DNA from 2 places in the Streptomyces sp. NPDC101194 genome. Region 2 is predicted to be linked to the other one. Evidence: predicted binding sites of a transcription regulator. Region 2 holds the regulator's gene; the other holds the start of a gene.

Region 1 (7,324 bases), on a different contig from region 2:
CTGCCCCGGCTGGCCCGGCAGGGCGCGGTTCCGGAGGGCGGGCTCACGGGAGCGATCGGGACGGTGCCGCCGCACCGCGCGACGGCCGCGAACCGTGCGTACCTGGCGTCGTTCTTCGACCGGTGGCTGCGCGGGCACGACGACCGTCTGCTGCACGGGCCCTCGGCACGCTTCCCGGAAATGGTCTTCGCACGCTGATCCACAGGGGATGTCGGGACAGCCCTCAGGGCGCGCAGGCACCGTCCCCACCCCGGAAACGACATCGGCCCCCGGGACCAGCTGGTCCCAGGGGCCGATGCGGCAAAGCTGTGCCGGAACTACCGATCCGTCAGGATCAGAAGTCCATGTCACCGCCCGGCATGCCGCCCGGAGCGGCCGCGGCGGCCTTCTCCGGCTTGTCGGCGATGACGGCCTCGGTGGTGAGGAACAGCGCGGCGATGGACGCGGCGTTCTGCAGGGCGGAGCGCGTGACCTTCGCCGGGTCGAGAATGCCCTCGGCGATCATGTCGACGTACTCGCCGGTCGCGGCGTTCAGACCGTGGCCGACGGCCAGGTTGCGCACCTTCTCGACGACGACGCCGCCCTCGAGACCACCGTTGACGGCGATCTGCTTCAGCGGGGCCTCCAGCGCCAGCTTGACGGCGTTGGCGCCGGTCGCCTCGTCACCCGAGAGCTCCAGCTTCTCGAAGACGGCCGAGGCCTGGAGCAGAGCCACGCCGCCACCGGCGACGATGCCCTCCTCGACGGCGGCCTTGGCGTTGCGCACCGCGTCCTCGATGCGGTGCTTGCGCTCCTTGAGCTCGACCTCGGTCGCGGCACCGGCCTTGATGACGGCCACGCCGCCGGCCAGCTTCGCGAGGCGCTCCTGGAGCTTCTCGCGGTCGTAGTCCGAGTCGGAGTTCTCGATCTCGGCGCGGATCTGGTTGACGCGACCCTGGACCTGGTCGCTGTCACCGGCACCGTCGACGATCGTGGTCTCGTCCTTGGTGATGACGACCTTGCGGGCGCGGCCGAGCAGGTCGAGACCGGCGTTCTCCAGCTTGAGGCCGACCTCCTCGGAGATGACGGTGCCACCGGTGAGGATGGCGATGTCGCCGAGCATGGCCTTGCGGCGGTCACCGAAGCCCGGGGCCTTGACGGCGACGGACTTGAAGGTGCCACGGATCTTGTTGACGACCAGGGTCGACAGGGCCTCGCCCTCGACGTCCTCGGCGATGATCAGCAGCGGCTTGCCGGACTGCATGACCTTCTCCAGCAGCGGAAGGAGGTCCTTCACGTTGCTGACCTTGGAGTTCACGATCAGGATGTACGGGTCGTCGAGGGACGACTCCATGCGCTCCATGTCGGTGGCGAAGTACGCCGAGATGTAGCCCTTGTCGAAGCGCATACCCTCGGTGAGCTCCAGCTCCAGACCGAAGGTCTGGGACTCCTCGACGGTGATGACGCCTTCCTTGCCGACCTTGTCCATGGCCTCGGCGATGAGCTCGCCGATCTGGGTGTCGGCGGCGGAGATGGAGGCGGTCGAAGCGATCTGCTCCTTGGTCTCCACGTCCTTGGCCTGCTCCAGGAGGGCGGCGGAGACGGCCTCGACGGCCTTCTCGATACCCCGCTTGAGGGCCATCGGGTTGGCACCCGCGGCGACGTTGCGCAGACCCTCGCGGACGAGAGCCTGGGCGAGAACGGTGGCGGTGGTCGTACCGTCGCCGGCGACGTCGTCCGTCTTCTTGGCGACCTCCTTGACCAGCTCCGCACCGATCTTCTCGTACGGGTCCTCCAGCTCGATCTCCTTGGCGATGGAAACACCATCGTTGGTGATCGTGGGGGCGCCCCACTTCTTCTCAAGGACGACGTTGCGACCCTTGGGGCCAAGGGTGACCTTGACGGCGTCGGCGAGCTGGTTCATGCCGCGCTCGAGACCGCGCCGGGCCTCCTCGTCGAACGCGATGATCTTGGCCATGTGAAGTGGTCCTCCCGGACAGGGGTGGATTTCTCCGGACCGAGTGGCGCCCGCGACGGACGGCCTGCGTGACCGGTGGTTCCTTGCCCCACCGGACCTGCGGGCCTCACCGGCCCGGTCCAAGTTCTGTCACTCTCACCTGGAGAGTGCTAACGCCAATGATTAGCACTCGACCCCCGAGAGTGCAAGCGTCCCCCTCCGGATGCGGACAACGACGACTCCGCGCGGAGGACCCGTACACGGACGCGCGGAGGGCCCGTACCCCTGGGGTACGGGCCCTCCGTGCGTGAGTGGTGTCGTTGGCCGACCGCGTCGAGCTCAGCCGACGGCGAGCTTGACCATGTCCGCCTGCGGCCCCTTCTGGCCCTGCGAGATCTCGAACTCAACTCGCTGACCCTCTTCAAGGGTGCGGTACCCGTCCATCTGGATCGCGCTGTAGTGGACGAAAACATCCGCACCACCGTCGACCGCGATGAAGCCGTACCCCTTCTCCGCGTTGAACCACTTGACGGTGCCCTGAGCCATGCCTAACTCCCCTATTACTGGCCCTTGCGCAGGACCGCACTTCGCGGACCCGGGTCAGAACTCACCCTCCGACAGGAGAGGGTGCGTGCGCCGGAACGCGTCGACCGCGGCTGAATGTATCTGCCCAACTGCCCTCTGCAACAGGTCAATCGGACGAGAATTCTGGGCAGCGCCGAACGCCCGAATATGGGGAATTCATGGGATTCCCGGGCAAGTCGGGCCGGGCAAAGGTGACTTATGACGCAAGGAGATCCGACACTTTGGCTGCATCTTGTCGCGACCAGGCGCATTCTCATATGCGGGCGGCACGGGCAGCTGGGGGGACTTCCCACACTGTACCCCGCTCAACCATGCAGAATTGCCCCCTCCGCTTCTCTCGCGGAGGGGGCAATTCACATAACGCTGTGCAGTCGGGCAGCAGGATCAGCAGCCGCCCGCGACGGCCGGGATGATCGAGATTCCGGCGCCGTCCGGCGTCGCCGTCTCCAGACCGCTCTCGAAGCGCACGTCGTCGTCGTTGACGTACACGTTCACGAAGCGGCGCAGCTTGCCCTGGTCGTCCAGGACACGGGCGGCGATGCCCGGGTGGTTCTGCTCCAGGGACTCGATGACCTGGGAGAGGGTCGAGCCCTCGGCCGGGACCTCGGCCTGGCCGCCCGTGTAGGTGCGGAGGATGGTGGGGATACGGACCTTGACGCTCATGGCGGGTGCCTTCCTTCGGTCTCGGGTGGTCAGCTGGTGGCGAGGCCGGCGGCGCGGAACGCGTCCAGGCTCGGCCGGATCGTCGCGGTCGCCTGCGAGGTGGCGGCCACCGCGTCCAGGGTCTTGAGACCGTCGCCCGTGTTGAGGACGACGGTGGTCAGTGCCGGGTCCAGCAGACCGGCCTCGATCAGCTTCTTCGTCACGCCGACCGTCACCCCGCCGGCCGTCTCCGCGAAGATGCCCTCGGTGCGCGCCAGCAGCTTGATCGCGTCGACGACCTGCTCGTCGTCGACGTCCTCGACCGCGCCGCCGGTACGGCGGGCGATGTCCAGGACGTACGGGCCGTCGGCCGGGTTGCCGATGGCCAGGGACTTGGCGATGGTGTTCGGCTTCTGGGGCCGCACGACGTCGTGACCGGCCTTGAAGGCGGTGGAGACCGGGGAGCAGCCCTCGGCCTGGGCGCCGAAGATCTTGTACGGCTTGTCCTCGACGAGTCCGAGCCTGATCAGCTCCTGCAGGCCCTTGTCGATCTTCGTGAGCTGCGAGCCGGACGCGATCGGGATGACGATCTGGTCGGGCAGCCGCCAGCCGAGCTGCTCACAGATCTCGTACGCCAGGGTCTTGGAGCCCTCGCCGTAGTACGGGCGCAGGTTGACGTTGACGAAGCCCCAGCCCTCGCCGAGCGGGTCGCCGATGAGCTCCGAGCAGAAGCGGTTGACGTCGTCGTAGTTGCCCTCGATGCCGACCAGCTCACCGCCGTACACCGCGGCCATGACGACCTTGCCCTGCTCCAGGTCGTGCGGGATGAACACGCAGGAGCGGAAGCCGGCGCGGGCTGCCGCGGCACCCACCGCACCGGCGAGGTTGCCGGTGGAGGAGCAGGAGAGGGTGGTGAAACCGAAGGCGCGGGCGGCCTCGACGGCGATGGCGACGACGCGGTCCTTGAAGGAGTGCGTCGGGTTGCCGGAGTCGTCCTTGACGTACAGGCCGCCGGTGACGCCCAGCTCGCGGGCGAGGTTGTCGGCCTTGACCAGCTTGGTGAAACCGGGGTTGATGTTGGGCTTGTCCGCGACATCGGCGGGGACCGGCAGCAGCGGCGCGTAGCGCCAGATGTTGTTCGGCCCGGCCTCGATGCGCTTCCTCAGCTCGTCGGGAGAGCCGGTGGGCAGGTCGTACGCCACTTCGAGCGGCCCGAAACAGGTCGCGCAGGCGAAAATGGGGCCGAGTTCGAAACGCTCGCCGCACTCGCGGCAGGAAAGCGCCGCGGCGGGGCCGAGGTCGACGGCGTCGGTGGAAGAATCGGTGCTTACTGCAACGGTCTGCGCAGCCATGGAGGCGAGGCCCTTTCTCCTCATCTTCCTCGCGGCGCGTTTCGCCACGAGACGGAATTGGCACCTTCCCCACCTGACCTCGCGGTCGGCAGGAGGGTTGCCGGGACTTCAACGGGCCGTTCCCTCAGTCCCTCTGGATGAGCGCTGTGGCACTGGATCTCCGATCCAGGCATTTATCGGCGGACCGACCCCGACATGCGACGGCCGTCCGCGTTGTTCAAGACTGTAACCGAAGCACCGGACAGTTGAGATAGTCGTCCGAACCGCGAGATGGATCACATACAGGGAGTATCGACCGTGCTGGAAGAGGTCGAAAGCTGGCTGGCCAGGCGTTCCTGGTCGGCCGCCGACCGCCCGCTGGACCGGCTCCTCGCCGCCAAGGCCCGGGACCCGCGTCGCGGAAGCGTGAGCGTCGTGCTGCCCGCGCTCGACGAGGAAGCGACGGTCGGCGAGATAGTCACGACGATCCGGCGCGAGCTGATGGAGAAGGTCCAGCTGGTCGACGAGCTCGTGGTGATCGATTCCGGTTCCACGGACGCCACGGCGAAGGTGGCCCGGGAGGCCGGTGCGCGGGTGGTGCACCGCGACGACATACTCCCGCGGATACCGGCCGTGCCCGGCAAGGGCGAGGTGCTGTGGCGGTCGCTCCTGGTGACCGGCGGGGACATCGTCTGTTTCGTCGACGCCGATCTGAAGGAATTCTCGGCCGACTTCGTCTCCGGCATCGTCGGCCCGCTGCTGACCGACCCGGACGTGCGGTTCGTCAAGGCGATGTACGACCGCCCGCTCGGCGACACGGCGGGGCAGGGCGGCCGGGTGACCGAGCTGGTGGCCCGGCCGCTGCTCAATCTGCACTGGCCGCGGCTGGCCGGTTTCGTCCAGCCGCTGGGCGGCGAGTACGCGGCGCGCCGCTCGCTCCTCGAACAACTGCCCTTTCCCGTCGGTTACGGGGTGGAACTGGGCCTCCTGGTCGACGCGCTGCACACGGTGGGCCTGGACGCGCTGGCCCAGGTGGACGTGGGGGTCCGCAGACACCGCCACCAGGACGGGCAGGCGCTCGGCCGGATGGCGGCGGCGATCTACCGGACCGCCCAGCTCCGGCTGTCCCGCGGCCACTTGGTGCGGCCTTCGCTCACGCAGTTCGAGCGCGGCGAGAACGGCTTCGTCCCGCGCACCCATCCGGTGGACACCGAGGAGCGCCCGCCGATGCGCGAGATCGAGGAGTACGTTTCACGCCGCGCGGCCTGACCTCGCCTGACTTCGCACGTTTGGGCGGTTCGTGATCGGGCTAGATTCCGCAACATGGTCTCCGAGCACGAAGCCCAGTCCGCCGCCCGGCCCTCCGCCCGGCTCCCTGCCGCGCCTTCGGATCAGCCGCCCGCCGAGCCTTCCGCGCAGGTTCTCGTCGCGTCCAACCGCGGCCCGGTGTCGTACACCCTGAACACGGACGGATCACTCGACGCGAAGCGGGGCGGCGGCGGGCTCGTATCCGGGCTGAGCGCCGTGAAGGACAAGCTGTGGGTGTGCGCCGCGCTCGGTGACAGGGACCGGGAGGCGGTCCGGCGCGGGGTCGGTGAGCAGGGCGTCCGCATGCTCGACATCGACGCCGCCGTGCACGCGGACGCGTACAACGGCATCGCGAACTCGGTGCTCTGGTTCGTCCATCACATGCTGTACCAGACCCCGCTGGAGCCGGTCTTCGACGCGGAGTTCCGGCGTCGGTGGGCATCGTTCGAGACCTACAACCGGGCCTTCGCCGAAGCGCTCGCCGAGGAGGCGGGTCCCGGCGCCGCCGTGCTGGTGCAGGACTACCACCTGGCGCTGGTGCCCGGCATGCTCCGCGAGCTCCGCCCCGACCTGCGGATCGGCCACTTCTCGCACACCCCGTGGGCGCCCGCCGACTACTTCCGGCTGCTCCCCGACGACATCGCCGAGCAGCTGCTGCACGGCATCCTGGGCGCGGACCGGGCGGCTTTCCTGACCCGGCGCTGGGCGGACGCGTTCATCGGCTGCTGCACGGAGATCCTGGGCGGCACCGGCCGGACCAGGGTCGGGGTGCACGGGCTGGGCGCGGACGCGGACTTCCTGCGCCGGCGCGCGCACGAGGCGGATGTGGACGAGCGGATGGCGGCGCTGCGGGAGCAGGTCGGCCCCGGGCGGAGGACGATCGTACGAGTGGACCGAACGGAGCTGTCCAAGAACATCGTGCGCGGCCTGCTCGCCTACCGCGCGCTCCTCGAGGAGCGGCCCGAATGGCGCGAGCGCGTCGTCCATGTCGCCTTCGCCTACCCCTCGCGGCAGGACCTGGCGGTGTACCGCGACTACACGGCCGAGGTGCAGCAGGTCGCCGACGAGATCAACGCCGTGTACGGCACCGCGGGCTGGACCCCGGTCGTGCTCCACGTCAAGGACGACTTCGCCCGCTCGCTCGCCGCGTACCGGCTGGCCGACGTGGCGCTCGTCAACCCGATCCGCGACGGCATGAACCTGGTCGCCAAGGAGGTCCCGGTCGTCTCCGACCACGGCTGCGCGCTGGTGCTGTCGCGGGAGGCGGGGGCATACGAGGAGCTGGGCAGCGACGCGGTCGTGGTGAACCCGTACGACGTGTCCGCGACGGCGGCCGCGCTGCACGAGGCGCTGACGATGGCGGACGACGAACGGGCCGCGCGCACGGAGCGGCTGGCCGCGGCCGCGGTGGCGCTGCCGCCGCAGCAGTGGTTCCTGGACCAGTTGGACGCGCTGCGGCAGGAGGTCTGAGAACGAACCCGCCCGGCGATCGCGAAACACGGCGTGGCAGCCGTCGGGTCCC
Region 2 (7,324 bases):
GCAGGGCCGCGAGGTCATGACCTGGCCCAGGAAGGACCGGGTGACCTGGGAGACCTCACCGCGGCCGCGACACATGTCACAGGTCTGGGCGGAGGTGCCGGGCGCGGCGCCCTCGCCGTTGCAGGTCGCGCAGACGACGGCCGTGTCGACCTGGATGTCCTTGGTGGTGCCGAACGCGGCCTCTGCCAGGTCGATCTCCAGCCGGATCATCGCGTCCTGACCGCGCCGGGTGCGCGAACGGGGTCCGCGCTGCGACGACGTGCCGAAGAACGCGTCCATGATGTCGGAGAAGTTGCCGAAGCCGCCCTGTCCGAATCCGCCCGCGCCACCGCCGCCGGAGGCGGACAGCGGGTCGCCGCCGAGGTCGTAGACCTGCTTCTTCTGCGGGTCCGACAGCACCTCGTAGGCGGCGTTGATCTCCTTGAACCGCTCCTGGGTCTTCGGATCGGGGTTCACATCCGGATGCAGCTCACGGGCGAGCCGCCGGAATGCCTTCTTGATCTCGTCCTGAGATGCGTCGCGGCGTACGCCGAGTACGGCGTAGTAGTCCGTGGCCACTTACGACTCCGCCAGGATCTGTCCGACGTAACGTGCCACTGCGCGTACCGCTCCCATCGTTCCGGGGTAGTCCATGCGGGTCGGTCCGACCACGCCGAGTTTGGCGACTGCCTCGTCGCCCGAACCGTAGCCGACCGCGACGACGGACGTGGAGTTGAGGCCCTCGTGGGCGTTCTCGTGCCCGATCCGTACGGTCATGCCCGAGTCCTTGGCCTCGCCGAGCAGCTTCAGCAGCACGACCTGCTCCTCCAATGCCTCCAGCACCGGCCGGATCATCACGGGGAAGTCGTGCCCGAACCGGGTGAGGTTGGAGGTGCCGCCGATCATCAGCCGCTCCTCCGTCTCCTCGACGAGGGTTTCGAGCAGGGTGGAGAGCACGGTGGACACGGTTCCCCGGTCCTCGCTCTCGAAGGATTCCGGCAGGTCCTGCACCAGCTGCGGGACGTCCGTGAAGCGGCGCCCGACGACCCGGCTGTTGAGCCGGGCCCGCAGATCGGCGAGAGAGGTCTCACCGAACGGAGCGGGGCAGTCGATCATGCGCTGTTCGACCCGGCCGGTGTCCGTGATCAGCACGAGCATCAGCCGGGCGGACGCCAGCGAGAGCAGTTCCACATGCCGCACCGTGGACCGGGTCAGCGAGGGGTACTGCACGATGGCGACCTGCCGGGTCAGCTGCGCGAGCAGCCGAACGGTGCGGCCCACGACGTCGTCGAGGTCGACAGCGCCGTCGAGGAAGTTGTGAATGGCGCGACGTTCCGGCGACGAGAGGGGCTTGACGCCCGCGAGCTTGTCGACGAAGAGCCGGTAGCCCTTGTCCGTCGGGATGCGTCCCGCGCTGGTGTGGGGCTGGGCGATGAAGCCCTCGTCCTCCAGCACCGCCATGTCGTTGCGGACGGTGGCCGGGGAGACCCCCAGCTTGTGCCGTTCGGTGAGCGCCTTGGAGCCGACGGGCTCCTCGGTGCCGACATAGTCCTGGACGATGGCGCGCAGCACTTCGAGTCTGCGTTCGCTGAGCATCGCGCACACCTCCAGCTGTGTTTCCTCGGTGGTTCTCGGGCCGTTCCTGTTTCTTTCCCAGGAATCCTCCTGGCACTCTGTCGATGTGAGTGCCAGCAACCCCCCGGCCAGTGTACGGCGGACGAGTGGGGGCCTAGCAAGGGCGACCGGCCACCCTGCCGCGATACCGTGCAGGTCTTTTGCGGATAGCGTCGCGGTATGAACGCCTCTTGGGAAGAGTTCGGCTGGGAGCGACTCGGTCACGGAGTGGGCCGGCGGCGGCTTCCCGGGTGGGATGCGACGGTCGCGCTGGTGGCCGGAACGGACGGCGCGCTGCTCTACGACACCGGATCGACGCTCCGCGAGGGGGCACAGGTGCGGGCCCAGGCACAGGCCCTGCTGGGTCGGAGGGTGACGCATATCGCACTCAGCCACCCCCATTTCGACCATGTGCTCGGCACCGCGGCCTTCTCCGGCGCCGAGGTGTACGGAGCGGTCGGCATGGCCGGTCTCCTGGAGCGCGGGGCGGACGAGCTGTGCTCCGACGCGGTGCGCCACGGGGTGCCCGAGCACGACGCGGTGGAGGCCGCCGGTGTGCTGGTGGCGCCTCAACACGAGGTGTGCGGCGAGTGGACCCTCGATCTGGGCGGCGGCCGTCAGGTGCTGCTGGTGAACATGGGCCCCGCCCACAGCGGCCAGGATCTGGTGGCCCTCGTCCCCGGCTCCCCGACGGTGGTGCTCTGCGGCGACCTGGTCGAGGAGTCCGGCGAACCGCAGGCGGGCCCGGACGCGGCGCCTTCCCGTTGGCCGGCCGCGCTGGACCGGCTGCTGGCGCTCGGCGGCGAGGACGCGGTGTACGTCCCGGGACACGGGGCGGTGGTGGACGCGGCGTTCGTCAGGGCCCAGCGCGACCGGCTGGCCGCCCTCTTCGGCGTGTCGTGAGGTGTTGTCGTCCTATCGTCGTCCGATGCGCAGCTACCAGCCGGACCTGACCCCGCCGTGGAAGAGGTCCGCCCCCGTTCCCGAGGTCCCCGCCGAGCCCGATCTGGTCGTGGAGGAGGTCTCCACCGGATTCTGCGGTGCGGTGATCCGCTGCGAGAAGACGGCCCAGGGGCCGACCGTGACCCTGGAGGACCGTTTCGGCAAGCACCGGGTGTTCCCGATGGAGCCGCGCGGCTTCCTGCTGGAGGGCCGGGTGGTCACGCTGGTACGCCCGTCGGCCGCCGGTCCCGTGCGTCCCACGCGTACGGCCTCGGGATCGGTCGCGGTCCCCGGGGCGCGCGCCCGGGTGGCGCGGGCGGGCCGGATCTATGTGGAGGGACGCCACGACGCGGAACTGGTCGAACGGGTCTGGGGCGACGACCTGCGGATCGAGGGCGTGGTCGTCGAGTACCTGGAGGGCATCGACGACCTCCCGGCCATCGTGCGCGAGTTCTCGCCCGGCCCGGACGCCAGGCTCGGCGTCCTGGTCGACCACCTGGTCCCCGGCTCCAAGGAGTCCAGGATCGCGGACCTGGTCTCTGACGCGGACGTCCTGGTGGTCGGCCACCCCTACATCGACGTGTGGGAGGCGGTGAAGCCGTCGTCCGTGGGCATTCCGGCATGGCCGGTGGTGCCGCGCGGCCAGGACTGGAAGACGGGCGTGTGCCGCTCGCTGGGCTGGCCGGAGAACACGGGGGCGGCCTGGCAGCGGATCCTTTCCACGGTGCGCTCGTACCGGGACCTGGAACCGGCACTGCTGGGCTCGGTGGAGCATCTGATCGACTTCGTGACGGCGCCGCCCGAGTAGCTCCTCCGAGGGCCGGGGTCGGAGCCCGGCCCCGCTCCGCCCCTCAGTCCACCAGGTCCCGCACCACCGCGTCCGCCAGCAGCCTCCCGCGCAGGGTGAGCACCGCCCGCCCCTCCTCGTACGGCCCGCGTTCCAGCAGCCCGTCCTCCACCGCCCGCCCCGCCGCGGCCAGCCCCGCCGGTGCCAGCAGCGCCAGCGGGCAGCCGTCCACGAGCCGCAGCTCCAAAAGGATCCGCTCGACCCGGCGGTCCTCCGCGGTGAGGATCTCGCGCCCGGCGCCGGGCGACCGCCCCTCGGCCAGGGCCTGCGCGTACGCCCCCGGATGCTTGACGTTCCACCAGCGCACCCCACCGACATGGCTGTGCGCCCCGGGACCTGCGCCCCACCAGTCGGCGCCGCGCCAGTACAGCTCGTTGTGCAGGCAGCGGCCCTCGGGCGTACGGGCCCAGTTCGACACCTCGTACCAGGAGAAGCCCGCCGCGGCCATCGCCTCGTCCGCGATCAGGTAACGGTCCGCATGGGCGTCGTCATCGGTCATCGGGATCTCGCCGCGCCGGATCCGGCGGGCCAGCTGCGTCCCCTCCTCCACGATCAGCGCGTACGCCGACACATGGTCCGGCCCCGCTCCGATCGCCGCGTCCAGCGAGGCCCGCCAGTCGTCGTCGGACTCCCCGGGCGTGCCGTAGATCAGGTCGAGGTTGATGTGCTCGAAGCCCGCCTCCCGCGCCTCGGCTACGCACGCCTCGGGCCGTCCCGGCGTGTGCGTACGGTCCAGGATCTTCAGCACGTGCTGCCGCGCGCTCTGCATCCCGAACGAGATCCGGTTGAAGCCCCCCTCCCGCAGCTCGGACAGATATGCCGGACCGACGGACTCCGGATTGGCCTCGGTGGTGATCTCGGCATCGTCCGCCAGCCCGAACTCCTCGCGGATCGCTCCCAGCATCCGCACCAGGTCCGCGGCGGCCAGCAGGGTCGGCGTACCGCCGCCGACGAAGACCGTGCGGACCGGGCGCGGGTCGTCGCCGAGGACCTTGCGGGCCTGGCGGACCTCGCCGATCAGATGCGCCGCGTAGTTGTCTCGGGATGCCAGGGCGCCGCCGGAGCCGCGCAGCTCGGTGGCGGTGTACGTGTTGAAGTCGCAGTAGCCGCAGCGGGTCGCGCAGTAGGGCACATGCAGGTAGAAGCCGAGCGGCCGGGCGGCGGCGCCTTCCAGGGCATGGCGGGGCAGCGCCCCGTCGTCGGGTACGGGTTCACCAGCGGGCAGTACGGAAGGCATACCGCCCATTGTCGCTCGCCGTCCGGGAACCTCCGAGCCACGCCCGTGATCACGGAACGACGGCGCCCACGGACCGCACGGCCGCCCCCCGGCGACCGCACCGCACCGTCCCCTCGTCCTTCCCCTGCTCCCCCCTCGTCCCCTCGTTCTCGTCCTCACCCCGCCTGGAGCACCAGCAGGGCCAGATCGTCGTCGGGCGGCCGCTCGGCGAACTCGTGCACGGCCCGCTTGATCCGGTCCGCGATCCCGTCCGCCGACAGCCCGGCACAGTCGGCGAGCGCGAGGGCCAGGCCGTCCCCGTCGTCGAACATGAGCGGCCCGCAGCGCCGCTCCGTCACGCCGTCCGTGACGCACAGCAGGCTGTCGCCGGGCGCCAGGTCGAAGCTCTGGCTCTCGTACGCGACATCGTCGAAGATCCCGAGCAGCATCTGCGGCTCGGCGGCCGGGCGCACCTCTCCGTCGGGCCGCAGCAGCAGCGGCAGCGGGTGGCCCGCGCTGGCGAGGGTGCAGCGCACGCCGCCGTCGGGCAGCGGCACGAGTTCCCCGTACAGCAGGGAGAGAAAGCGGGACTGTCCGGTGTCGGCCGTCTGCTGGCCGCCGGCCGCGGCCACCATGAGCGCGGCCGCCTCGGCGGCCTCCATCGCGTCGTCGAGGAGCAGCCGGTTGAGCCGGTCGAGCACCTCGCCGACGCCGAACCCCTCACGGGCCAGCAGCCGGAGCCAGGGCCGGGCGAGGCCGGTGACGACGGCGGCTTCCGGGCCGCTGCCCTGGACGTCGCCGAGGACGAAGCACCAGCGGTCGCCGGGGCACGGGAAGATGTCGTAGAAGTCACCGCCGACGACCCCGTCGTCGCTGGGTTCGTACACCAGGGAGCTGGTGACGCCCGGTATGTCGGCGACCTTGCCGGGCAGCAGCGCGCGTTGCAGGATGCGGCTGATGGTGGCCTGCCGCGTGTAGGCGCGGGCGGCGCCCACGGCGAGGCCGACGCGGCGTACGAAGTCCTCGATCAGGGCGGTCACCTCGTCGGGGACACGTGCCAGCCCCTCCCGGCCCAGGAGCACGGCGCCGAGTGTCCGGCCGCCCGAGGTGATCCGGTAGGCGAGGGCGGACCCGGCGGCGTGTCCGGCGGATTCACCGCCGTCCTCCTCGCCGCCCGGCCAGGGCATGGAGACGGGTCCGGTGCCCACGCGTTCGGGCAGCCGGATCGGGTCCTGCTCCAGCGCCGTGCGCAGCGGGCCGGTCTCGGCCTCGTCCCGGTGCCAGACGCTGGCGAGCCGGGGGACGGCCGAAGGGCCGCCGTTCTCGGGCTCCAGCCAGACCGCGCACCAGTCGGCGAGTCTGGGCACCAGTAACTGTCCGGCCAGCGCCGCCACGATGTCCTCGTCGAGCTGGCCGGCGAGCAGGTCCGAGGCCTCGGCCAGGAACGACAGCGCGCCGCGGCCGGCCCAGTCCGCGTCGTCGCGCAGCGCCCGCCGGGCGGTGGGGGCGAGCAGCTCGGCGGCCCGCAGCCCGTGCTGGAAGCCCGGGTCGGTGGAGGATTCGGGGAACGGGTTCCAGTCGTCGACGGGGAGGCGCGCCCAGACGGTCTTGAGGCCGGTGCGGTAGGTGATGCCCCAGCGCTCGGCGAGGGTGCCGACGAGCTGGAGCCCGCGACCGTACTCGGCGGGCCCGTCGGAGGCGGTGAGGACGCCGTCCTGCGTCACGTCCGTCGTGCCGCCGTCGTCCTCCTTGCGTTCGCTGCGCACGGCACGCGCCGGGTGGTGGTCGGAGACCTCCAGCACCAGGGCAGCCGCCTCGTCCTCGGTGGTCTCCTCCAGCCGGCAGAGCAGCTCGACGTTGGTCCCGGCGTGCACGACCGCATTGGTGACGAGTTCGCTGACGACGACCTCCGCGTCATCGGCCAGGCGGTCGCTGAAGCCCACGGCCGCCGGCAGTCCGAGTGCGGTCCACTCGGTGAGAGCGGCCCGCACGAAGCGGCGGCCCGCGGAGGGCGCGAGGAGGTTTCCGGGCAGGGACGTACGGGCGACCGGTCGTGCGTCCGCCTGATCGGCGGTGGTGCCGGGACGCTGAACTATGTCCCGCTGCAAGGGAATGGGCCCCACGGTGCGGCTCCTGACCTGTTCTCGCTCTGTCTGTTCTCGTTCTGTCTGTTCTCGCTGGGCGCCGCTGACGACACCGACAGAGTGACAGATGGACCATGCCCATAAGCGACGAGTTGCCGAAGTGAGCAGAGAAAGTGAGCGGAGAGGAGCCGAGGCAGCCGCACCGTGCGACCGGTCCGCAAGGACCCGTGCTAAGCCTCGCGGGACCCCACGTACATGTCGTCGATGAGTTCCTTGTACTCACGCTCCACGACCGGCCGCTTCAGCTTCAGACTGGGCGTCAGTTCGCCGTGCTCGATGTCGAGATCGCGGGGCAGCAGCCGGAACTTCTTGATGGTCTGCCAGCGCTGCAGCCCCTCGTTGAGCCGCTTCACGTAGCCCTCGATCAGCTCGACGACCTGTGCGGAGGCCACCACTTCGGCGTACGGTTTCCCGCCCAGGCCGTTCTCGGCGGCCCAGCCGAGGATGGTCGGCTCGTCGAGCGCGATCAGGGCCGTGCAGAAGTTGCGGTCCGCGCCGTGCACCAGGATGTTGGAGACGAACGGGCAGACCGCCTTGAACCGCCCCTCGACCTCCGCCGGGGCGATGTACTTGCCGCCGGAC

Evidence for each region. Region 2 encodes HrcA, which represses chaperone genes, less so after heat shock. Its sites were predicted from a motif close to TTNGCACTCNGNNNNNCNGAGTGCNAA; they were not measured.
Region 1: groL (chaperonin GroEL) is a predicted target of HrcA. The motif match lies at 2,120-2,146, and genes of this name have one in related genera.

What each region holds. Positions count from the first base shown of each region.
Region 1 is NZ_JBIWOS010000002.1:168,315-175,638, reverse strand. Features, by position in the region: gene ACIRP2_RS07430 (alpha/beta hydrolase family protein) at 1-198, shown strand, start outside; gene groL (chaperonin GroEL) at 335-1,957, opposite strand; gene ACIRP2_RS07420 (cold-shock protein) at 2,276-2,482, opposite strand; gene ACIRP2_RS07415 (MoaD/ThiS family protein) at 2,906-3,184, opposite strand; gene thrC (threonine synthase) at 3,214-4,515, opposite strand; SAM riboswitch class I at 4,533-4,659, opposite strand; gene ACIRP2_RS07405 (glucosyl-3-phosphoglycerate synthase) at 4,813-5,763, shown strand; gene ACIRP2_RS07400 (trehalose-6-phosphate synthase) at 5,818-7,272, shown strand.
Region 2 is NZ_JBIWOS010000001.1:630,650-637,973, reverse strand. Features, by position in the region: gene dnaJ (molecular chaperone DnaJ) at 1-558, opposite strand, end outside; gene hrcA (heat-inducible transcriptional repressor HrcA) at 559-1,575, opposite strand; gene ACIRP2_RS02750 (MBL fold metallo-hydrolase) at 1,774-2,496, shown strand; gene ACIRP2_RS02745 (DUF3097 domain-containing protein) at 2,522-3,343, shown strand; gene hemW (radical SAM family heme chaperone HemW) at 3,387-4,628, opposite strand; gene ACIRP2_RS02735 (SpoIIE family protein phosphatase) at 4,775-6,706, opposite strand; gene ACIRP2_RS02730 (AMP-dependent synthetase/ligase) at 6,913-7,324, opposite strand, start outside.